3 regions of the Fretibacterium fastidiosum genome follow, and region 3 is predicted to be linked to each of the others. Evidence: riboswitches for the same ligand, from Rfam matches in the RefSeq annotation. Region 3 holds a riboswitch; each other region holds the start of a gene.
The links. Region 3 has a riboswitch for cobalamin ahead of ACK28C_RS02425 (BMC domain-containing protein). Riboswitches for the same ligand answer to the same signal wherever they lie in the genome.
Positions count from the first base shown of each region.

Region 1: it holds a riboswitch for cobalamin, as region 3 does, so the genes downstream of both, ACK28C_RS12060 (acetate--CoA ligase family protein) here and ACK28C_RS02425 (BMC domain-containing protein) in region 3, are expected to answer to the same signal.
Region 2: it holds a riboswitch for cobalamin, as region 3 does, so the genes downstream of both, nhaC (Na+/H+ antiporter NhaC) here and ACK28C_RS02425 (BMC domain-containing protein) in region 3, are expected to answer to the same signal.

Region 1 covers NZ_OZ209244.1:2,693,815-2,701,698, forward strand. The annotation lists gene ACK28C_RS12050 (Rpn family recombination-promoting nuclease/putative transposase) at 205-1,179, opposite strand; gene ACK28C_RS12055 (Rpn family recombination-promoting nuclease/putative transposase) at 1,315-2,175, opposite strand; cobalamin riboswitch at 2,928-3,097, shown strand; gene ACK28C_RS12060 (acetate--CoA ligase family protein) at 3,273-5,384, shown strand; gene dut (dUTP diphosphatase) at 5,556-5,999, opposite strand; gene ACK28C_RS12070 (polyribonucleotide nucleotidyltransferase) at 6,006-7,884, opposite strand, start outside.
Region 2 covers NZ_OZ209244.1:137,389-145,272, reverse strand. The annotation lists gene proS (proline--tRNA ligase) at 1-148, shown strand, start outside; gene ACK28C_RS00630 (helix-turn-helix transcriptional regulator) at 234-620, shown strand; gene ACK28C_RS00625 (hypothetical protein) at 659-2,323, opposite strand; gene ACK28C_RS00620 (metal-sensing transcriptional repressor) at 2,536-2,841, shown strand; gene ACK28C_RS00615 (heavy metal translocating P-type ATPase) at 2,978-5,533, shown strand; cobalamin riboswitch at 5,781-5,959, shown strand; gene nhaC (Na+/H+ antiporter NhaC) at 6,171-7,685, shown strand; gene ord (2,4-diaminopentanoate dehydrogenase) at 7,874-7,884, shown strand, end outside.
Region 3 covers NZ_OZ209244.1:513,070-520,953, forward strand. The annotation lists gene ACK28C_RS02390 (diol dehydratase reactivase subunit alpha) at 1-187, opposite strand, end outside; gene ACK28C_RS02395 (diol dehydratase small subunit) at 271-807, opposite strand; gene ACK28C_RS02400 (propanediol/glycerol family dehydratase medium subunit) at 837-1,514, opposite strand; gene ACK28C_RS02405 (propanediol/glycerol family dehydratase large subunit) at 1,530-3,203, opposite strand; gene pduB (propanediol utilization microcompartment protein PduB) at 3,239-4,045, opposite strand; gene ACK28C_RS02415 (BMC domain-containing protein) at 4,099-4,380, opposite strand; gene ACK28C_RS02420 (EutP/PduV family microcompartment system protein) at 4,384-4,836, opposite strand; gene ACK28C_RS02425 (BMC domain-containing protein) at 4,833-5,219, opposite strand; cobalamin riboswitch at 5,335-5,495, opposite strand; gene ACK28C_RS02430 (desulfoferrodoxin) at 5,926-6,291, shown strand; gene ACK28C_RS02435 (TIGR02757 family protein) at 6,382-7,188, shown strand; gene dxs (1-deoxy-D-xylulose-5-phosphate synthase) at 7,363-7,884, shown strand, end outside.

The DNA.
Region 1 (7,884 bases), 670 kb from region 3:
GTTTTTCATAAGACGCGCCTGTCTGACATTCCCCGTCAACGCCTCCACAAGGCAATCAAATGCCTTGCTTCGGCACAGCCGACCGACACGACGCCGACCGCCTGTCGGCGTCCGTAAGTCGTGTCGTCTGGCCGAACCCCTCCGCCGCCCTTGGCGGCACCTCCCCTTTCAGGGGAGGCAATCCGTATTAAACGTAAATTGGTATCAGCTTCCGGTCCCGGCCCTCAGCGCCTCGACCTCGTCAGGAGACAGGCCGGTGAAGTCGGCAACCTGCTCGGACGGGACACCTCGCGCCAGCATCCGTCGCGCCGTGGTGGCAATGCCATCTGCGATGCCTTTGGCCAGACCCCTGGCTTCGCCCCTCGCTTCGCCCTCGGCGCGGGCAACTCGGCGGATCGTCTCATCGCGCGTCATCGCGTCCCGCATCGCCTTATAGCTCACAATGTATCGTTGCCGTTCCTCACGGCTCTGCAAAAACAGCTTCTCCAGGTTCAGCGCCTCACCAATCATCGGGTCCTTCACCATCGCCTCAGGCATCTTCCTCGCCTCCATCCCCGCAAGATACATCAGCCAATACTCCAGACGATTCCGTGGCGTCCCATAACGCGCGCACTTCGGCACCTCAAGGTAGATCAGCTTCAGGTCGTCGCTCAGTTTCTCCCCGCTCTCCACGTCGCACAGACAAAACTCGCGGCGAAAACGCTCCCCGGCAAACAGGCTGAACGCCAGAATGTGAATCGACACCGTCCGCTTCAAGTCCAGGTACGAACCACCCAGGCTCATCTGAGAGGCGTGCAGCGTGCTGAGGTAGTAGGCGGAACGCTGCAGGTAGTCGTTCCAGTTCCTCACCTGCACCTCGACCTCCACCTGCGTCCCGTCCGCCATGTTGGCCACGATGTCCAGGTAGCAGTCCTTACCCTCGACGCGCACGGCGGAGAGCTCGCGGTTCGCGTACTCCAAACCGGTGAAGCCCGCGCTTCCGTCGGGAAACACAAGGGCGTTCACGAGGTCCAAAAACAGGGGCTTGCGGTCCTCGCGGCCCAACAAAAATTTGAAGAAACGGTCGTTGAGGCGATAGATTTTTCCCCGCTCCAGGTCCGCCTCGATTTGCCCTTCCGTCACGGGCCCCGACGCCGGACCGATCAGCCCACCGTCGCGCTCCCGCTCTGCGTCCTCCATGTCCCCGCCTCCTCGCTAAACGTCCTCTCACTGCCTGACTATATTATACAATTTGCCCGCTGCGTTCTTTGCCTCCCCTGTAAGGGGATATGCCGAACGGAGTGAGGCGGTGGGGTTGTTTTTGAAGTGGTACGTTCAGTTTCCGGTCCCGACCCTCAGCGCCTCGACCTCGTCAGGAGACAGACCGGTGAAGTCGGCAATCTGTTCGGGCGAAACGCCCCGCACCAGCATCCGCCGCGCCGTGGTGGCGATACCTCTGGCCTCGCCTCTGGCCTCGCCCAACTGAATACCTCTGGCCTCAACCTTGTCCAAAACGCTCAACATCGTGACCGCCTCCCCCTTCCTGAACTCGCTCTGCGTCTCCTCAAACCGATGGTCCCGCGTCAGCGCAGACATGAGCTTCAACACCGCATCCACGTGCTCGATCGTCTGACGCGGGGGCACGTAGTCCTCGTCCCGACCCATCTGTACAAAGTAGTCCGCAACGATCCTGAAGTCGCTCTTGAACTGCCCCACCTGCTCCGCCGTCAGACGCGGAATCTCAAAGACGTTGACCCGGTAGTCGTTCACAAACGGCTTCAACCCCTCAGCCACCGAAACCCTCTCGAACAGCGTCCGCGGCGCCGTCCAGGGCGAATCACCAAAGTAGAGGACCAGCGTCACCACCGGGTACAGTCCCTGACCCGCGGACAGCTGACCCCGGTAGTCCGCCCCCTCGTACCCCAGCACCCGAAGCGCCATGTCCCAGTCCGCCTCGGTCTGGTTCTCGAACCCGATCAGGGAGATCACGGCCCCCTCGGAGACCCACAGCTTGGAGACGTCCCGCTCCTGCTCATGGAGCTTCCCGTCCGTCTTGTAGAACGTGCGGGCCCGCGTGTCCTTCAGGTCCTCCGGCTTCACCCGCCTCTTTCCATCGAAAAGCAACACGTTCACCACGTCCGCAAAGACGTCGTTGTATCCCTCCAGGTGCTTCTCGGTCATGTCACGCTCCGGCACCCGCATCCCCCTCCTTCAGCGAGTTTCTTCACCGACCGTCAGTTCCCCACTTCGGGGAGCCTTCCGGCTGCCGTTCGCTGCCGTTCGCTACCGCTCACAGGCCGTCAGTCAGGAATAATGAGACCCGAACAATCACACGTCGTCGTAGGGCGTGTTGACCAACAATCCGCATCCCTCCCCCATCCCTTCGGCTCCTGGCCTCATTATAGCAAACAAGCCCCTCGCTCAAAACCGATCAAAACAGGGAAACACCCGGCAGGCGCACAATAAAGAGAGCGGATGGTCCCGCGTCAGGGGCCATCCGCTGTAAGTGGTACTTTCGCCGGAGGGAGCGCTTTCGCCTCCCCTGAAAGGGGAGGTGGTTCGCGTTAGCGAACCGGAGGGGTCGGCCAGACGACCGGCCTCACGCAAGCCGATCTTTCGGGAGGATTGCGGCGGCCGGTCGGTCGGCTGTGCCGAAGCAAGGCAATGGATTGCCTTGTGGAGGCGTTGGCGGGGAATGTCAGACAGGCGCGTCTTATGAAAAACACTCGCTGCTCCTACACCCCCCTTCGGGGAGCCTTCCGGCTGCCGTTCGCTACCGCTCACGGGCCGTCAGTCTCGCCCCTGTGGGGCTCGCCAGCCCCCCTTTCAGGGGGGCCTGAAAAACCGGGGGTCTTTGCCTCTCCTTATAGGGGAGGGCTTCACGTCCTCTCAGATTTCGGACGCCTCGTTTGACAATCTCGTGTTTTGCCGTATAGTTATGGGGAGAGACAAATTGAACCTCGAAAGGCGTTCGGGAAGTCCGGTGAGAGACCGGCGCGGACCCGCCACTGTAAGCTCGGCAATGCCGACCATGCCCACTGGGACGTTTTTCATCCTGGGAAGGGGGTCGGAGTAAGGAGAGCGAGCCAGGAGACCGGCCTTTCGCAGGGAGCGCACGCCCCCCCGCGCGGATTCGGGCCGGTATGCGGAAAAAGCATGGCCTTTGGCGTCCCGCACCGGCGGCGAACGCCGTCCAAAGGCCACTTCCTCCGTCATGCAGGGCCGTCCTCGCCAGAGGGCGGCCCTTTGCGGCCCTCTGGGGCCGACGTCATCGAACGGGAGGAACCCTACACATGCAAGAAGCGAACAAAGCCCTGTTGTCCCACCCCCTGAGGAAGCTCTTCGCCCCGGAAAGCATCGCCATCGTCGGAGCCTCGTCGAGCCTGGAGCGCCTGACGGGCCGGACGCTCCGCTACCTCCAGTCCTTCGGCTACGGCGGAGCCATCTATCCCATCAACCCCAAGGCCGACGTCATATCGGGGCTCCCCGTACACCGGAACGTCACGGAGGTCGAGGGGCCCATCGACCTCGCCATCCTCAGCATCAAGGCAAAGCTGATCCCCGACGCCCTGCGCGCCTGTGCGGACAAAAAAATCCCCTTCGCCCTGATCTACTCGTCCGGGTTCTCCGAGACGGGCGACCGCGCGCTTCAGGAGGAGGTGTCCGCCATCGCCCGCGACGGAGGCATCCGGGTCCTGGGGCCGAACTGTCAGGGGCTGGCGAACTTCGCCGAGGGGATCCCCCTGACCTTCTCAGGGGCCCTTTACGAGGTGCCGCGGCCTCTGCCGGGGCACGTGGCGCTCGTGTCGCAGAGCGGGGCGTTCGGGTTCTCCTCCTTCGGGGTGGGGTTGGAGCACGGGGTGCGGTTTCGCTACGTGGCCACCACCGGCAACCAATCGGACCTCGACGCGGTGGAGTGCGCGGACTACGTGCTCGATGACCCCGAAGTCCGCCTCCTGATGCTCTATCTGGAGGGCCTCGAGGACGGCGCAGGGTTCCTCCGGCTGGTCCGCAAAGCGCGGGAGCGCGACATCGCCGTCGCCGTGTTGAAGGCCGGACGTTCGCCCTCGGCCCGTGAGGCGGCCAAGAGCCACACGGCAGCCCTGACCGGGGACGATCGCGTCTGGTCGGCCGTCTTCTCGCAGTACGGCGTCATCCCGATGGAGGACATCGACGACATCATCGGGATCGGTCAGGTGCTGGGCGCGGAAAAGCGCATGAGCGGCGGGCGTTCGGCGATCCTGACCACCTCCGGCGGAGCGGGCATCGTCATGGCCGACTGCCTGAACGACGTGGGCCTTTCCGTCCCCGTCTTCTCGCACGACACCCGGTCCCGCATCGAGGCGGCCATACCGCCCTTCGGGGCGTCCCGCAACCCCGTGGACATGACGGTGCAGATATCGGAACAGCCGGAGAACTTCCGCAGCGTCTTCGACGCGGTGCAGGAGGACCCGGAGCTGGACTCGATCGTCACCTCCCTCTCCATGATCGTAGGACACGCCGGCGACGTCATGACGGACACCATGATCGAGAGCTACGCCAAGAGCCCCAAGCCTCAGGCCGCCGTGTGGATGATCGACCACCAGCACGGCGGAAGCTTCATCGAACGGCTGAAGACGGCCGGCATCCCGATCTTCCAGAGCTTCCGCCAATGCGCGCGGGCCCTCAGGGAGTTGAACCGATGGGGGGCGTTCAAGCCGCCCGCAGCCCCTGAGGTCGGCGGGAATGCGCCGATCCTGCCGCAGTGGAAGGACGCCATGACGGAGTACGACGCCAAGGTCTTCCTCTCCCGCTACGACATCCCCGTGACGCGCGAGCGCCTCTGCCTGAACCTGGAGGAAGCGTGCGACGCGGCCGAGGAACTGGGGTTCCCCGTGGCGCTCAAGGGGATGGCCGCCTCCGTGCTGCACAAGACGGAGGCTGGGATCGTGGCGCTGGACGTGCGCTCCTTCGAGGAGCTTCGGGGAGCGCTGAAGACGGTGCGCAAGCACCTGGCCGACTACGTGGGGGACGGCGCCGTTCAGGGTTTTCTGGTCTCCGAGATGGTGCGCGGCGGGTTCGAGTGCATCGTCGGGGTGAAGCGGGACCCGGTGTTCGGGCCGATGATCGCCGTCGGTCTGGGCGGCATCTACGTCGAGGTCCTGGGCGACGTGTCGCTTCGGCACGGCCCCGTGGACGAGGAGGAGGCGCTGAACATGATCCGCCAGCTCAAGGGGTACTCGTTCCTGTCCGGGACCCGGGGCAGCAAACCGCGGGACATCCGCGCCCTGGCCGGCATCGTCAGCCGGGTTTCACGCCTTGCCGCGATCGAGACGGACCTTCTGGAGCTGGACATCAACCCCGTCTTCGTGCTGGAGGAGGGAAAGGGCGCCGTCGCCGCGGACGCGCTGGTCGTGAAGGCGTGAGACGGCAGAAGAGGGCGTGAGCCGACCTCCGCGCTGGGTCGGCGCCCCGCCCCCGCTGGAACGCGAAAGCCCCGGCCCCTCCTGCGATGGAGGGCCCGGGGCTCATTGGCTCGTCATTAGAAAGCGCGCAGGAGCGTCAGGGATAGGAGAGGCCTTGCACGCCGCGGGCACCTACCGTCCCGTACTGCCGAAGCCCCCCTCGCCCCGCTCCGTGGCGTCCAGCGTTTCCACCTCGCACCAGGCCACGCGGGTCACGGGCGCGAAGACCATCTGGGCGATGCGGTCCCCCGACTCGACGACGAAGGGCTCGTCCCCCAGGTTGATGAGGATCACCTTCACCTCGCCGCGGTAGTCCGCGTCGATCGTCCCCGGACTGTTGGGCAGCGCGACCCCGTGCTTCAGGGCCAGGCCGCTTCTGGGGCGAATCTGGGCCTCGTACCCGCAGGGGATGGCCAGCCGAATGCCCGTCGGCACGAGGGCGCGGGCGCCCGGCGCGATCACGCAGGGCTCGGAGGCGCGCAGGTCCAGCCCCGCCGACGCCTCGGTGGCGTAGGCGGGCAGAGGGAACTCCCTCGCCCGCCCAAAGCGTTGGATCCGGACCTGAACTTCGGCCATGAGGGCTTAGTAGTCCCTTCTCCGGGGCCGGTCGTCCCTCCTGCGGTCGCTGAAGCTCCCGCGGTCGCGGTCCCTGCCGGGGCCGCGGCGGTCCCCGAAGCCTCCCCGATCCCGATCGCCGTAGCTGCGGTCCCGGTCGCCATAGCCGTGGTCGCGATCCCGGTAGGAGGAGGGCTCCCTGGCGGCCAGCTGGGCGATCAGGTTGTCGCGCTCCCGCTCATCCGGCAGCGCGCCCTCCAGGCCGACCGCGCGCACCCTGTCCTCGTCCGCCAGAAGGCGCCGCCGGGTCAGGTTGACGCGCCCCTGGTCGTCGATCTCCTTCACCATGACGAGGACGCGGTCGCCGGGCTTGAAGACGTCCTCCACCCGCGGCACGCGGCTCGTGCTGATCTCGCTGACGTGCAGCAGCCCCTCCTTGCCGGGCAGGCACTCCACGAAGGCGCCGAAGGCCATCAGGCGCGTCACCGTGCCGTGGTAGACCTCGCCAGCCTCGAGCTCCTTCGTCAGGGAGACGACGATCCGATGGGCCTCGTCCACCTGCTCCTGAGAGGCGCCGGCGATGGACACCTGCCCCGAATCCTCGACGTTCATCTTCACGCCCGTCTGCTGGGTGATGCCGCGGATGACCTTGCCGCCGGGGCCGATGACGTCGCGAATCTTCTCCGGGTCGATGTTGAAGGTCATGATGCGCGGGGCGTTGGGCGAGAGCTCCCTGGGTCCGGGCGCCGCGGCCTCCATCTTGTCCAGGATCTCCATGCGGGCCCTCCGCGCCTGGTTCAGGGCGGACTCCAGGATCCCGCGGGTGATGCCGCCGGCCTTGTTGTCCATCTGGAGCGCCGTCACACCCTGCCGCGTCCCGGCCACCTTGAAGTCCATGTCGCCGTAGTGGTCCTCGAGGCCCTGAATGTCCGTGAGGACCCGCACCTTGTCCCCCTCCTTGATGAGGCCCATGGCAATGCCCGCCACGTGGCAGCGAAGGGGCACCCCGGCGTTCATCATGGAGAGGCTGCCGCCGCAGATGCTGGCCTGGGAACTCGACCCGTTGGACTCCAGGATGTCCGAGACGACGCGCACCACGTAGGGGAACTCCGACTCCGGCGGCACCACGGGCGCCAGGGCGCGCTCCGCCAAGGCGCCGTGACCGATCTCGCGCCGGCCCGGTCCCCGCATGGGGCGCACCTCGCCCACGGAGTAGGGCGGGAAGTTGTAGTGGAGGATGAAGCGCTTGGCGGGCTCGTCCAGCTTGATGCCGTCCAGCACCTGGTCGTCCTCCCCCACCATGCCAAGCGTCGTCACGGCCAGGGATTGCGTCTCGCCCCGCGTGAAGAGCGCCGACCCGTGGACCCTGGGCAGCACCCCCACCTCGCAGGCGATGGGACGGATCTCGTCCATGGAACGGCCATCGACGCGAATGCCCTCGTTGACGATGATGGAACGCATGATCGCCTTCACCCGCCCGTCCACGAAGGCGGAGATGTAGTCGCCCTTGTTGGGGTAGGCCTCGGCGAAGTGCTCCTTCGCCGCGTTCTTGACCTCGGCGATCCTCTCGGCGCGGGGCTTCTTCTCGTGAATGCGCACCGCCGCGTCCACCCGGTCGTCCAGGTTCGCCGCGATCCACTCCTCGATCTCCGGGATGCGTTCGGGCGCGGGGACGACGACCTCCGGCTTGCCGACCTCCTCCTTCATCTGGCGGAACAGCGCGATGATCTTGCGAATCTCCCGCTGAGCCAGGTCCAGAGCGTCCACCAGGAGCTCCTCGGAGACCTCCTGAGAGCCGGACTCCACCATGGTGATGCCATCGTCGTGCCCGGCGACGACGAGGTTCAGCCTGGATTCCTTCATCTGAGGCTCCGTGGGGTTCACCACGAGCTCCCCGTCGATCAGG
Region 2 (7,884 bases), 380 kb from region 3:
TGGAGGGACGCCTGAGGACGAGCGCCGCATCCGGGAGGAGACGGGCGGCGTGACGCCGCGCTGCATCCCTCTGGTGGACGCGAGCACGGGCCGGTGCATCGTCACGGGGAAGGAAGGGCGCAGGACGATCTTCGCCAAAGCTTATTGAGCCTCGGCTGAAGCGGCAGCGGCGACCCTTCCTGCTGCGGATGCGTTTTAACCGGGATTGGTTTTATCGGGTGGTGTGAGGCGGGATGACGCACTACAATTTGCCGCACGATCACGGGCAGGACGTTCAGGTCGTGCTGGAGCGTATGCCGGCGGCGCAGCGCTTCGAGGAGGCGGCCATGAGCTTTCAGCAGCTGGGGGACCCCACGCGGCTCAAGATACTGTGGATCCTGTGCCACTGCCGGGAGTGCGTCTCCGACATCGCGGCGGCGGTGGGCATGAGCGACGCCGCGGTATCGCACCACCTTCAGCTTCTGAAGCGCAGCGGCCTCATCGTGGGCAGCCGCGTCGGAAAGGAGATTCACTACACCCTTTCCGACGAACGCAGGGCCGGGCTGCTGCACCGCATGATGGACGCCCTGTTCGAGATCACCTGTCCCAAAGAGGACCTCCCCGGCCCCCGAAGCGTTTAGCCCCTTCGGGGGCTTTTTCTTTTGGGAACTCGGACCCCTTACCGGCGGTCGAGCCATGCCGGAATGCAGGCAAAAAGCGGGGCCAGGTATTCAAAGATCGTCAGCGTGGTGCGAACGTCGATCTCCCTGAAGTCTGGACTGAGGGAGGATACGTAGCCCCACAGCAGCCACAGGGCGCTCACGGCGCTGGCGGTCAACACGAAGGGCGCCCAGCGTACCCGGCGCAGCGCCAGGTACCCGCCGACGATGAGGGCGGCGGGGAAGGCCCATCCGGCCCACCACGTCCCGGAGAGCAACAGCGACTGGAGTTCCCCTCTGGAGGTTACCCAGTGGAGATTGTAGGCAATGTTGAGCAGGAAGGAGGCGCCCGCTGCGGCGCTGGCGGCCAGGGCCGCGTGGCGATCCCTCCTGGGGAAAAGGGACAGGAAGAGCGCGGCCAGCAGGACCTTGAGGACCGATAGGGTTGCCCAAAGGGCCGGGCTGTCTTGATAGTGGCTGAACTCGATCCACCTCATGACCCAGTAGACGCAGTCTGCCAGCGGATAGAGAAAGGACACGGCGTAGGCGCACCACGCGAGGGAGGACTCCTTCGCCCCGGCGGGGCAAGACAACCCGTCCAGGCGGCGGGCCGTGTGAAGGACGGCGAGGAACAGCACCGTCAGGAGCACTTCTCCCATGGTGACCAGAAAATAGATTTCCCCCAATCCGATGGCCACCATCATGGACCTGCCCGTAAACGCGCGAAGCGTTGCCCCGGCTGACAATACTGCGTACACGAAGGCCTCCCAGCAGGCGTAGGCCATAAGGATTTTTGGCGAAGCCAAAGGGCGCAGACTGTAGAGGAAGGCAGCACAGGGTAGGATGCAGGGCAGAAGTCGAACGCCCGTCCGGCCGAGGCTGTCGTAGAGCGTCATCGACAGGATCGCGCTCAAAAGGCCGCCCGCGCCGAAGAACTCGTTGAGGCAGAAAAGGATCATGCCCGCCAGGAGCAGCCGGCTGAGCCTCTTTCTGAGTTTCAAGGCCTCCGAACGTTCGTCGTTCGTATCCGGCTCGATTTTCTCGACACCAAACCGCACCGGCCGCGGTGAACGCACGTCCAGCCACGCGAACAGGAACGCGGCGATGATGGAGGCGTAGCCCATGATATCGCAGACCTGAAACGCCAGGATCGTGGGGGACTGCAGCTCCCTGTGCCCCATGTGCCACAGGGCGGGGGTGTCGGAGAGGAGGTACAGGGCCCCCGCCGCGCTGGCGCAGAGGAGGGGCCAGGCGCGTCGGCTTCGGCGCAGCGCCAGGTACCCGCCGGCAAGGAGGGGAAGCCACAGGATCTGATGAATCCACCAATACGGCGAGGACAACAGCTGAAACGCCTTCCGCAGAGCTTCGGGGTTCGCGTTGGCGAGGAAGGTCGAGTGGAGGTAAAGCCCCCGATCCAGGAGTCCGTAGAGGCCCGCTCCGGCGCTCAGCGCCAGGGCCGCCCGGCGGTCCCGCCTGAGGTGCAGGAGGAGGGCGATTGCAGCCGCTGCAGCCAGGACGAGCACCGGCCAGGTTTCCTTCCTCCATGAGGTGGGGCTTGCATTGCCCCACAGGACGATCCTCAGGAGGGCGTCGCTCAGCGCGTAGCCGAACGAAAGTCCCCACGCCCAGAGCCCCCACAGGCTGACGCGGCCCCGGTCCTTTTGCGCATCCCACGCTTCGCTCACCGTCGCTCACTCCTTATAATTTTGGATGGATTCGTCGTGTGCGGCACGGACCGGCTGTCCGCGACGCCAGACAGGTCGATCAATATATTATCATGACGGTGGCGTGGAGACACGTTAAGGCGAGCATCGATATCCGAGCGTAGTATAATGACACGGGGTGGGGGTGTCATGCCAATGCGGAGGTCCTGAGCGAGGAAAGTGGGGGCTTTTAGATGACGATCATGCCGGAGCGCACGCCGGGTGCGGCGGCGTTGAACGAGGAGAAGCGGGCGGCGCTCAAGGCGCTGAAGACGGTGAGGGGACAGGTGGAGGGCATCATAAGGATGATCGAGGAGGGGCGCTACTGCGTGGACATATCCAACCAGCTCCTGGCCTCGTCCGCGCTCCTGAGGCGCGCGAACGTCCTGGTGCTGCGGCAGCACATGCACCACTGCGTGCGGGATGCCGTCGAGCACGGCGACGTCGACGCGAAGCTGGACGAGATATCGGACCTCCTCGCGAAGATCATAGGCCGCTGAAGCCCGTTTGACAAAGGGGACGGGCCGTGCTATCGTTCAATAGACCCCCACGGGGAGGGGGTGTTATGGACGTCCTGAGCCTCATCTCCGGGCGTCCGGACGGTGAGTTGCAATAGGTTCTCGAGGAGGGATCCCGATGAAGAGGGAATCGTACGACGTTACGGGCATGAGCTGTGCGGCCTGCTCTGCCCGCGTGGAGAAGAGCGTGGCGGCGCTGCCGGGCGTCGAAGAGGTTGCCGTCAACCTGTTGAAGAACGGCATGACCGTCCGCTACGACGAGGGGGTGCTTTCCTCCGCCGACGTCGTGGCCGCGGTGGTGAAGGCGGGGTACGGGGCCAGCCTCCGCGGCGGCGCGGGGGAGAGGAGAGAGGCGCGCGGGCCAGCGCAGGACGTCGCCCTCCAGGAGTACCTGGGGCTCAGGACGCGCCTCGTGGCCTCGCTCGTCTTCGCCCTCCCGCTGTCCTACCTGTCCATGGGGCGCATGATGGGCTGGCCCATGCCGTCCTGTTTCCTGGGCGTGGAGAACGCGCTGGTCTTTGCCCTGACGCTCCTTCTGTTGGCTTTGCCGGTGGCCTTCATCAACTTCAAGTTCTTTCGAGTGGGCTTCGGCGCGCTGGCCCACGGCTCCCCGAACATGGACTCCCTGATCGCCCTCGGCAGCAGCGCGGCCCTGGTGTACGGCGTGTACGCCATCTATCGCATGGCCTGGGCCGCGGGACGCGGGGACGCGGCGACGGTCTCCCGCTTCTCCATGGACCTCTACATCGAGTCGGCCGGGATGATCCTGACCCTCATCACGCTCGGCAAGTTCTTCGAAGCGCGGGCCAAACGCCGAACGTCGGACGCCATCACGCGCCTGATGGACCTGGCTCCCCGGACGGCGGTGGTGGAGCGGGACGGGGCGGAGGTGGAGATCCCGATCGAGGAGCTGGAGAGGGGGGAGATCGCCGTCGTCAAGTCCGGACAGGCCATCCCCGCGGACGGCGTGCTGACGGAGGGCGCCGCCGCGGTGGACGAGTCCGCGATCACGGGCGAGAGCATCCCTGTGGACAAGGTCCCCGGAGACCGCCTGGTCGGCGCGACGACGGTGCGCGGCGGCTGGCTGAAGATGCGGGTCACGGGTGTCGGCGAGGAGACGACCCTGGCGCAGATCGTCCGCCTGGTGGACGAGGCCACGAGCTCCAAAGCCCCCATCGCCAAGATGGCGGATCGGGTCAGCGGCGTCTTCGTGCCCATCGTGATCGCCATCGCCCTTGCGACGGGCGCGATATGGCTCCTGGCGGGACGCGGCGTGGAGTTCGCCCTCTCCATGGCCATCTCCGTGCTGGTGATCTCCTGTCCCTGCGCGCTGGGGCTGGCGACGCCCACGGCCGTCATGGTGGGCACGGGGCGGGGCGCGGCCAGCGGCATCCTCATCAAGTCGGCCGAGGCCCTCGAGCGGCTCCACGACATCGACACGGTGGTGCTGGACAAGACGGGCACCATCACTCAGGGGACGCCGGTCGTGACGGACGTCCTGTGTCCCGCGATGGATCAGCGGGAGTTCCTGAGGGCTGCCGCGTCCCTTGAGAGCCGATCGGAGCATCCCCTGGCCGCTGCCGTCACCGCGCGGGCGGAGGCGGAGGGCTTGGAGCTCCTGTCCGTGGAGGACTTTGCCCAGGAGGCCGGAGCGGGGGTCCGCGGTGTCGTGGGAGGGCGCGAGTGGCGCGCGGGGAACCGCAGGGTCCTGGAGGCGGCGGGCCTTTACGACGAGCGCGCGAAGGAGCTGGAGCAGAAGCTGGCGGACGAGGGAAGCACCCCGATGTTCTTCGTGACGGAGGGGCGGCTGGCGGGGGTGATCGCGGCGGCGGACGTCGTGAAGCCCACCAGCCGTCAGGCCGTAGGCGAGCTGCGCCGCATGGGGCTCCGGGTCGCGATGCTGACGGGGGACAACCGGCGCACGGCCTGCGCCATTCAGCGTCAGGTGGGGCTGGACGAGGTCACGGCGGAGGTGCTGCCCCAGGATAAGGAGGGGGAGGTGCGCCGCCTGCAGGAGGCGGGGCGGAAGGTGGCCATGGTGGGGGACGGCATCAACGACGCTCCGGCCCTGGCCAGGGCCGACGTGGGCATCGCCATCGGGGCGGGCACGGACGTGGCCATCGAGTCCGCGGACCTGGTGCTGATGCGCAGCAGCCTGATGGACGTGGCGGGGGCCATCCAGCTCGGCCACGCCGTCATCCGCAACATAAAGCAGAACCTGTTCTGGGCGCTGTTCTACAACGCCCTCTGCATCCCCGTCGCGGCGGGCGTGCTCTACCCCCTGTGGGAGGTGAAGCTCAGCCCCATGCTGGGGGCGCTGGCCATGAGCTTCAGCTCCGTGTTCGTGGTGTCCAACGCGCTGCGCCTGCGCCGCTTCAGGCCGAGTTACGCCTCGGCGGACCCGATCGTGGAAGCGTCGGGCGCCGCGGAGGGAGACGAGGGTAAGGGGGTGATGAAGGTGAAGAAGCTGCTGCATGTGGAGGGCATGATGTGCCAGAACTGCGTGAAGCACGTCAGGACTGCGCTGTCGCAGGTGTCCGGCGTGTCCGGCGTGGAGGTCAGCCTTGAGGACCGGACGGCGCTCGTGACCCTTTCCGGGGACGTGGCGGACGCGGTCCTGACGAAGGCCGTCACGGACGCGGGCTACGAGGTGAAGTCCGTCGAAGCCGCGTAGGGCGGAGCCCTGCGGGTTGATGCAGGGGCCGGGGCCTGAGGGTTCCGGCCCTTTTTGAGTGCCTCAATCCATGGGTAAGAAAAGAAACGGCGATTGTTCAACATCGATACAAAAGCGTCCTTCGTTTCTGAAATTCTTTGGTCTGTTCGCCTAAAAAATTTGACAAACTCCACCCGGTTGAGTTAAACTGGGGGCCAAGTCACGAAGTGCGTTCTTTTTCACCGTTTCACTCGTGAGCTCCTTAGGGGGTTCGCACTTGATTGTCGATACCTGCGTTTGATGGACGGGAAGCCCGGTGAAAATCCGGCGCGGGACCCGCCACTGTGTGCCGGACGAGGTCGCGCAACCACTGGGTTCCGTTTTCCGGGAAGGGCGATTCGAGGATGAAGGCGAGTCAGGAGACCGGTCATTCGCGGGGAGAGGGATAGCCTTACGAGGATCTGAGGCTGTCCGTAAAATGGGTCTGTGCCCATTTTACGGACAGCCTTTTTTTGCGTTTCGAGTTCGAGCGATGTCGGGCAGTACGCTGGGGGGCTTATGGGAGGAGGTGTATCGCATCCGAGAGATTAAGTGCGCTGCGGTTGAGGCAGGGGACCCGTAAGGGCGATTGAGCTTGGAGATGGAAAGAGGGAAGACTATGGACAAGAATATTGATGCCGCCGGGAATTTCGATAACCTTCAGACCGTTGAGGAAGAATTTTTGGGGGAGCCCGGAGGAGGGAAGAAGGAGCCCGGAAGCCGGACTCCGCGGAAGGCCAACCTTATCGAGGCGCTGTTTACCTTCGGCTTTCTCATCGTCGTGATGTCGGTGAGCATTATCAAGTTCAAACTGGACCCGCATATCCCCATGTTCGTCGGCGTCATCGCGGCCGCGGTTATGGGACTGTGGTTGGGCTACAAGTGGGAGTCCCTCGAAAACGCGATGATCAAGGGGATATCTCAGGCCATGCAGTCGATCATCATCCTGGCCATCATCGGTATGCTCATCGGCGTATGGATCGTGTCGGGCGTCGTCCCCTCGATGATCCTTTACGGGCTGAAGCTGCTGTCCCCTCAACTCTTCCTGCCGGCGGCGGTCCTGATCTGCTCCATCACGTCCCTGGCGACGGGGACCTCGTGGGGGACCGCGGGGACCATGGGGGTCGCGCTCATGGGGATCGCCGTCGGGCTCGAGATCCCGCTTCCCCTGGCGGCGGGCGCAGTGATCTCCGGGGCGTACTTCGGCGACAAGATGTCCCCGCTCTCCGACACCACGAACCTGGCCCCCGCGATGGCGGGGACGGATGTCTTCACTCACGTGAAGGCGATGATCCCCACCACGGTGGTGGCCTACCTCGCCGCTCTGGGGCTGTTCGCCTATATGGGCATGGGCTATGGGGGCACCGAGACCAGCCTGGAGAGCATCAAGCTCATTCAGGACGGAATCCTGTCCCAGTTCAAGGTCAGTCCCGTCCTCCTGATCCCGCCGGCGCTGGTCATCGTCCTGGTGGCGATGAAGATGCCTGCCATACCGGGTATCGTCATCGGGCTTCTGACCGCCGCGTTCCTGGCCCCCATCTATCAGGGGGCTTCCCTTGGAGATATCCTGAAGTGCGCGCATTACGGGTACGTCAGCGAGACCGGCGTTGAGGTCATCGACACGCTCTTCACCAAGGGCGGGCTGGAGGGGATGCTCTTCTCGATCTCCCTGACGATCATCGCCATGATGTTCGGTGGGATCATGGAGGAGACGGGCCAGCTGGAGACGATAGTGAACGCCGTCCTGTTCCGGCTGAAGAGCTATGCGGGCCTCATCGTCTCCACGGAGGTGACCTGCCTGTTCAGCAACATCACCATGCCGGAGCAGTACATCTCCATCGTGATACCGGGCCGCATGTACGCTCAATCCTACCGGGAACGAGGACTGCACCCGTCCCAGCTCTCCAGCACTCTGGAGGGCATGGGCACCGTCTCGGGCGCCCTGATCCCGTGGAACACCTGCGGCGCCTTTATGAGCAATGCCCTGGGCGTGCCGACGGCCCTTTATTTCAAGTACTGCTTCTTCAACCTGTTCATGCCCCTCGTCGTGGCCGTGTTCGCCTTCTTGAAGTTTAACGTCCGCTACATGACGGAGGAGGAGAAGGCTCAGCTGGCGGAAACGGGGCGCTGCTGAGGGCGCGTTTTCCCCCATCCTGCGGGATAGGGACTGAAGTTCAGAGGATCGTATTTCCCGCTGCGCGTGAAGCCGGGCCTCGCTCAGCCCGGCGCCCTGTGCGGATAGGGTTTTTGTGTGGCTGCGTGTATTTTTGTTTGTGGTTTTATAATCAATTTGAGTTAAATTTGTAGTGAGGAGGCGTTTTCATGAGGGATAT
Region 3 (7,884 bases):
CCCACCCCGCCCTCTCCAGGGCCTCGGAGAGGGCGTTGCGGACGCCCAGGACGTTCTGCGTCGTCCCCTTGATGCCGGAGGTGTAGGCGATGGAGGAGGACAGGAAGCTCACCCGTCCGTCCTCCACGCGCCCAAGGGCGACTTCGGTCGTCGAGTTGCCGATATCGATACCCGCTATAACCGCCATGGAACAGCCTCCTTCACCGGCAAACGTCCCCGCCGGCGCGGCCCGGTGGCCGCGCCGGCCCGGTCCGTGCGCGCGGACTTCGATCAGGACTCCGGACGATCGCCGCGAAGGAGCTTGCGGCGCCTGTACACGTCGGCCGCCTCGCGGACGTGCGCCGCGCAGGTGTGCGCCTGATACTTGTCGTCCAGCTCGTCCGCGATGGCGATCAGCTCGTCGAACGTGGAGCGGTGGGGCCTGAGCGCGTTGTAGATCTCAAGCACCCGCTCGTCGGCAATGCGCGTCAGCTCGGCAGCGCGCCGCATGTTGCGTCCGATCTGGGGCCTCCCTGCGGACTCGGCCACCTGCGCCTGAAGCTCAAGGGCCTCCGGCGTGATGGTGAAGTCCTTGAACGTGGCCACGTCCTTCACCACGGCGTCCAGCGTCAGCTCGTCAAGCTTCTTGCCGGTGGGGGACCGGATCAGGTCCGGCCTGTTGGTCCCAAGGGGATAGTCCTTCGCCGTAACCCTGCCGTCCGACGTCTCTGGCCGCTGCGGCGCGGGCGCGCTCTCCGCAGGCGCGGAGCCGGAGGCCATGCCCTTCAGCACCTGCCGCACCATCTCAGCGATAACCTGTTCGTTCATCTCAGCCATCATCAGTCACCTTCCCTCATCTACGCGATCTCGACCTTGAACTCCACGGGGGCCTTGGTGCGGTCGAGGAAGCTGGCCTCCTTGTTGTGGAGCAGGGCCGCGATGCCCTGGTAGCGCGGGCGGGCCATGGGGTCGTTGCGCGTCGGCACCGGCATGGGGTTCTCGCCCTTGGCGTACTTCGCCGCGTTCCGCCCGATCTGGCGGAAGACCTCCGCGTCCAGGAGCGGGCTCTGGGGGAAGAGCTCCAGGTTGGCCAGGGGGGCCAGCTCTCGCTGGTGGATGACGGCCGTGCCTCGCGAGAGGATGCCGATGCCGATCCCGGACCCGGAGAGCCGGGCGCCGGCGTGGGCGATGAACGCGACGTCCGCCGTATGGTAGACCTTGACGACGCGGTGGTTGCAGCCCTCCTCCTCGATCCCCGCGAACACCTGACGCAGCACCTCGGCGTGAGGGACGTCGATGATCGTGGCCTGAAACTCCGTGCCGAAAGCCGGCGGCAGCGCCACCACAACCTCCTTGGGGTCCGTGCCGCGTTTGGCGGGCCCCACCTCCGTGAAGCGGAGCCTCGCGCCGGCGGGCAGGGCTCCTCCGGCCGGCGACGCCGGAGCCGGCTCAGGCGTCGCCGGCGCGCCCTGAGCCGCGAACTCCGCGATGACCTCCTCTATGACCTTGCGGACAAGCTCTTCATTGACCTGCATCGTCTGTCCCTCCCCTTATACGTCCTCAGGACGAATGGCCCACGGAATGTTCTTGATCTCCTCCCAGCGTTCGGGGGAGAGCTGGTAGCCGGTGCCCGGTCCCGTGTACGTGTTGGGATCGTTGACGGCGCTCCAGACGTAGCCGTCCTTCGCGACCCAGGAAGAAGTCTGCAGGTAGTCCCCGGAGATGCGCTGCTTCAGCATCATCAGGACGTTCTTCGCGATGTCCTCAAAGCCGCCCTTCGCAAGCGCCTTCACGACGCTCGCGCCGTTGATGCCCTCCTTCAGCAGCCGCTCAGCCGCCTTGAGGTCCTCGGGGATGTTGCGCGGCGTGATGTCCTTGCTGCCGTTGGCGTAGGTCGCCAGCTCGACCTCTTCGTCCGTGATGGGCGGGAAGCCCAACTCCCTGTAGACGGCCTGAAGGGCGCGGGCGGCCTTGTTTCGGACCGCGACGACGTCCGCCTCCAGCACCGGACGGTTGCCGCCGTCCACCTTGAAGTCGCGCTGCAGCGCCAGGTAGTCGTCCTCGTCCTCGATGTCCCAGTTCGAGCCCGCGAACATGTTGTCGTAGTTCGGCACGCCGGAGTAGCCGGAGAACACGAAGTCCGTCCCGGCAAAGAACTGAGGCATGGTGCGGGCCGTGCGGCGCAGGTCGGAGTGGGAGAAGGTCTGGTCGTTCCCGGAGGCCACCTCGAGGTCCAGGGCGGTGGTCACCAGGTTCTCCGCGGCGACCGCGCGCAGCCCGGAGGGGACGGCGCCCGGAACGCCGATGCAGGAGATGGAGCCGTTCTGCAGCCCCTGCACGCCCGCGCCCTTCGTCAGCATGATGCAGAGGACCTCGAGGTACAACATGGACTTGCCCTCGGCGGCGCCCATCTGCACCTCGCTCCCCGTCCCGGAGGTGAAGCGCATCTTGAGGCCGCGGGAGGCGTAGCAGGAGGCCAGGAAGGCCTTGGACCACGGGGTGTCGTCGCCGTCGATGAACACGTTCTCCGTACCGTAGACGGAGATCGTCTCCGCGTAGGCCGTCAGGCCCCTCATGCCGATCTGAAGCTCGAAGGCCTCCTCGAGGGAGCACTGCGTCAGCGTGCCGGGCCGGCCCGTCTGAGAGCCGATGAGCAGGGAAAGGGCGTTCAGGGGCGCATAGCGCACGACGGCTACCGTCGTCTCCACCTCGAGGAAGCCGCGCAGGGCGCCCTCGGCCGCGTCCGCCACCAGGAGCACGGGGTTGTCCGTCGCGCTCGTGATGTGCGCCTGGTTTCCGGGCTTCCCGCGGGTGCGCATCTTGTGCATGGCCAGGATGATCTCCGCGATGTCCAGCTTGTCCATCACGCCGGCGATCTTGGCAGGCGTCAGGCCCTGCATGACCTTCGTGCACTCCGTGCGCGGGACGTTGATGTCCACCAGCATGTGGGCGATCTCCTGCTCGCTCATGGCCATGGCCTTGGGGGCCATGGCGAGGTCGATCGCGTAGTCCGCCACGAACTGCTCGTTCATGTTGAAGTCCTCGCGGCGCACCCCGTCCATCTCCACGACCTTGCCGTTCTCGATCTTGATGGAGGGCTTGGGGTCGTTGGGGCTGCCCATGGCGTAGAGGCCGACGTCAACCCACTCGCCGATGAATCCATCCTTGTGGACCGGCCGGTTTTCGAGGACTTCAAACCGCTTGTTGCGTTTTGTCTTCGGCAAAACAGTTCACCTCCACGTACTCGCGCCCTGACGCGCTAAATGTAGGAGACCGAAGCGGACTTCGGCTCCGACCCCATGGCGCCCAGGAGCTTCAGCCCCACGTCGCGCGCGGCGCGGATGGCCTGGCGCACGGCGCCGGAGTCGCCCGTGATCGAGATGAACGCCTCGTTCGTGTAGGACGTCTTGGACGGGGAGGCGTAGGAGAGGACCTCCACCTCGGCCGCCTTCACCGCCGTATCGCAGATGACGACGCCGATGCCCGCCGGAGCGCCCAGCACAAGCCCGTAGGCCTTGCCGAGGGGGCCGCCCAGGCCCTTGTTCACGGCGTAGCTGGCGCGCGCGGTGTACTGCAGCTCGAGGTACCCCACCTCGTTGCCCCACACGTCGCCGAAGTAGTTCTGGACGTTGGAGAGCGCCACCTCGACGGCCCTGCGGGCGTCCGAAACGTCCTCTGCGCCCAGCAGGATGAGGCAGCCGTGGCCCGCGCCGCCCTCGGTGTCACGCGGCAGCTCGATGGAGAGCACCTCGGTATTCGTGGCCTTGACCGCCTCGTCCGTCGCCATGATCTGAGGGCCGGCGCCGACGCGGTCGGAGATGATGCCGATGGAGCGGTACTTCGGGTCGAGCCCCATGACCTGGTGCAGGATGGGGTCCACGTTGGCGATGACCGCGCCCATGGTGTGGCCCTGGGCCGTGCCGACGAACTCCGTCACCCCGATGTTGGCGAAGCAGGGCTCCACGCCGGCCGACGCCTTCTCAGCTCCAGGGGCCGCGGGAGCGGGGGTGTCGCCCAGCCTCTTCATCACTGCATCCATAACCTGATTTACCATGTCCTTATCCATAACTCACCCCTCCTTAAAATCGAGAACCGTGCATTATCCCGCTCGAGAGGGGACTACTCCCCGGACTTGGGAAGAAGCTTTTCCGTGTCGGAGTGGGGTCTTGGGATCACGTGGACCGACACGACCTCGCCAACGCGCTTCGCCGCAGCCGCGCCGGCGTCGACGGCGGCCTTCACCGCGCCCACGTCGCCGCGGACCATGACGGTCACGTAGGCGGAGCCGATCTTCTCGTACCCGATCAGGTGGACGTTCGCCGCCTTCACCATGGCGTCTGCGGCCTCGATGGCCCCAACCAAACCGCGGGTTTCGATCATTCCAAGAGCTTCACCGTTCATAAACTACCGCACCTCCTCAAAGTATTTGTTGATGCAATCCCTGAGAGCCTCCACGCCCTCCCCCGTCACGGAGGAGACCATAAATACCTCCCTGGCGCCAGCCTGAATCAGCATCCGCCTGGCATGGTCCAGGCTTTTGGGGTCCGCGATGTCCGCCTTCGTCACGACGCCGATGGCGTGGGCCCTGAGGACCGCGGCGATCTGCGGCGGGAACGACGAATGCTTCAGCGGGTCCATCAGCAGCAGGACCACCTCCGCCTTGGCGGAAAGCGACATGAACGTGTTCTTGAAGATCGGGGACTCCAGGAACTCCCCCGGCGTGTCGATGCACTCCGGCGTGAAGCACACCGCCTCCGTCTTCGTGACGGGGCCGCTCAGGTACCCCATGGCCGTCATGAGCGTCGTCTTGCCGGCGCCGCTGCGGCCGATGACCATGATGCGGCGGGGGCGGCTCATGAGTGGGTGATGGGGGCCGGGAAGAAGCCGAGGATGTCCTTCAGCGACTGGACGGTGGCCCGCAGCGCCGTCTCGACCGCGGACACCTCCCCCGTGAACAGGAGGCACCCCGTGAAGCGGTCCACGAACTCGATGTTGACCGTCGCGGACTTGGACGCGATGTCCGCCGCGATGATGGACCCCTCGCCCGGCGTGATGGTCATGAGCCCCAGCGCCCCAGGATGGTCCACGCCGACGGAGGAGCACAGGGACTTCCTGGGGTTGCGGATCACGTGGGCCAGCGTCACCTGCTTGCCCGGAACGTACTCCAGGGTCCCGCGAAAGTTTCCGGAGGAGCCGCGTTCCTCCACCGCGTCCTCCCTCTGAAACGGCGAATCCGGCATCGCTATCCCCTCTCCTTCCTCAACGCCCCGACATATAAAAAAGGGCACTGCCGAAGTCATCGGCGCACAAACGCACGCCATGACACTCAGCAGCGCCCCGAACTCCTCGCGGGAGGCTGCACTATGCCGCATGGATCGGTCTCCTGGCTCGTCTTCACCCTCGGCTGCCCCTTCCCGAAACGCTCAGTGGCACGGCAGCTTCGTCAGACTTACAGTGGCGGGCCCGCCCCGGAATCTCACCGGACTTCCCATAACATCGATGCGGCACAACTCTGACCCCGGCGCGCACTCGCGCGCCGAATCCCAACCCGGTCCTTCTTTGCTGTAACGATTCAAAGTTAGTATACAAAGTTTCCTTTTGTGTGTCAACCTCGCCGAGGCGCTTTGCGGGGCCCGGCCCGAACGAGGGCGGCTGCGCGATAATCAAAACGTCGAAGGAGGGGTAATACCAATCCCTCGATCATCCCCTGCACTCAGAGGCAGCTCGAAGGGGGCGCCTTAGACTCCACACGCCCCCCGATCTCGTCCCTCCGAACCTCACGCCCCTTCCCGTCAGCGACGATTCCGTCCGACGGCCGGCGTCCTGAGGGCGCACAATCAGCGTTTTCCCCTTGTCCGGAAGTCGGGTTTCCGATACACTGAAAACCACAGGCTCCGCGGGCGGAATGCCGCCCTGCGGGTCCGATCACGATGGGGGGAATATGTCATGGAACTGCTGAACGTCTGCAAGTGCGCGAAGTGCGGCAACATGGTGGAGGTGCTTCACGTGGGCGGCGGCACGCTGTCGTGCTGCGGAAAGCCCATGAAGGTCATGGCGGAGAACTCCACGGACGCGGCCCAGGAGAAGCACGTGCCCGTCCGGGAAGGCGTGAACATCAAGGTGGGCAGCGCGGTCCATCCCATGGAGGCGGACCACTACATCGAGTGGATCGAGGTCATCAACGGTGAGCGCGTCTGCCGCTGCTTCCTTAAGCCAGGCGAGAAGCCCGAAGCCGCCTTCGACAGCGCGGAGCCGGGCGCCACAGCACGCGAGTACTGCAACAAGCACGGGCTCTGGAAGGCGCAGATCTAAGCGCTTCAAGACGGCCCATTCAAACAGCAAATTACGTAAGGGGGACGGCCGTCGCCGTTCCCCTTCCTTCAATTTTGGGAGGCGATCACGATGTCCAACACGGAGGGGCGAGATCGGCGGCTCAGGGCGTTCCTGGATGGGCTCTACTTCGCCTACAGCCGGCGCGAGCTCATCAGCCCGGACCCCCTTGAGTTCCTGAAGCCCTACGACCTGCCCGACCGGGAGGTCGTGGCCCTCGTGGCGTCGTCGCTGGCCTACGGCCGCGTGGCGCAGATCCTGCGGAGCGTCCGCCGCGTCCTGAACGCGCTGGGCCCCCACCCCCGCCAGTTCCTCCTGGAACGTTCCGAGCGCCTTCCGGAGGCCCTCTCCGGCTTCAAGCACCGGTTCACCACGCCGGAGGACGTGGTGACGCTGCTCTCCCGCACGGCGCTGGCTCTGCGGGAGCACGGCAGCCTCGAGGGCCTCCTGCGCGCCTGCCTGGCGGAGGGCGGAGGGCGGGACCTCCTGCCGGCTCTGGACCGCTTTGCGGACACTCTGTGGCCGGCGGATCGAAGGGGCTTTCCCCTGATCGCGGCCCCCAGGGACGGCAGCGCCTGCAAGCGCCTCTTCCTCTTCTTGAAGTGGATGGTTCGGTGCGACGACGTGGACCCCGGCGGCTGGACGGTCCTCGGTCCGGAGGACCTCATCATGCCGGTGGACACCCACGTCCACGCCATCGCCGTAAGGCTTGGCCTGACCGGACGGAAGCAGGCGGACCTGCGCTCCGCCATCGAGATCACGGACGCCTTTCGGCGGATCTGCCCCAGGGACCCCACGCGCTACGACTTCGTCCTGACGCGCTTCGGCATCCGCAGCGGGATGAGCGAGGAGGACCTGACGGCCGAAGCGCCCCGCTGAAGCGCCCCCCGCCGTCACGCGGAGGCAAAGGCCGCGACGCCGCCCCGTGCGGTTGGCTGTTTTGGACGATAGCAATCCACGCCGCCTCCTGTATAATGAAAAGTCGAAAAAGTCTTTTGCCCCGCTCTGCCGTGCGGCCCCGCGGGCAAAAAATACAGATTCCGGAGGCCTCCCATGACCTTTTTATCGCCTGAGTTCAAACACGAGGACCTTTTGAAGATCGCGCCGAAGGACCTTCCCGCCCTGGCCAGCGAGGTGCGGCAGGAGATCATCAGGACCGTCAGCGAAAACGGCGGACACATCGGCTCCTCCCTGGGGGTGGTGGAGCTGACCATCGCCATGCTTCGCTGCTTCAACCCCGTCCAGGACCGCATCATCTTCGACGTCGGGCACCAGTCCTACCCCTACAAGCTCCTCACCGACCGGGCGGGCCGCTTCAGCACGCTGCGCCTGAAGGACGGCCTCTCCGGCTTTCCCCGCCGATCCGAGAGCCCCTGCGACCACTTCAACACGGGGCACAGCAGCACCTCCATCTCCGCCGCGCTGGGCTACGCCAAGGCCCGAGACCTGCTGGGCGAGGACCGGCACGTCGTCGCCTTCATCGGGGACGCCTCCCTCATCAACGGGCTGGCGCTCGAAGCCCTGAACTACGTTCAGGAGACGAAGACGAAGGTCATCATCGTTTTGAACGACAAC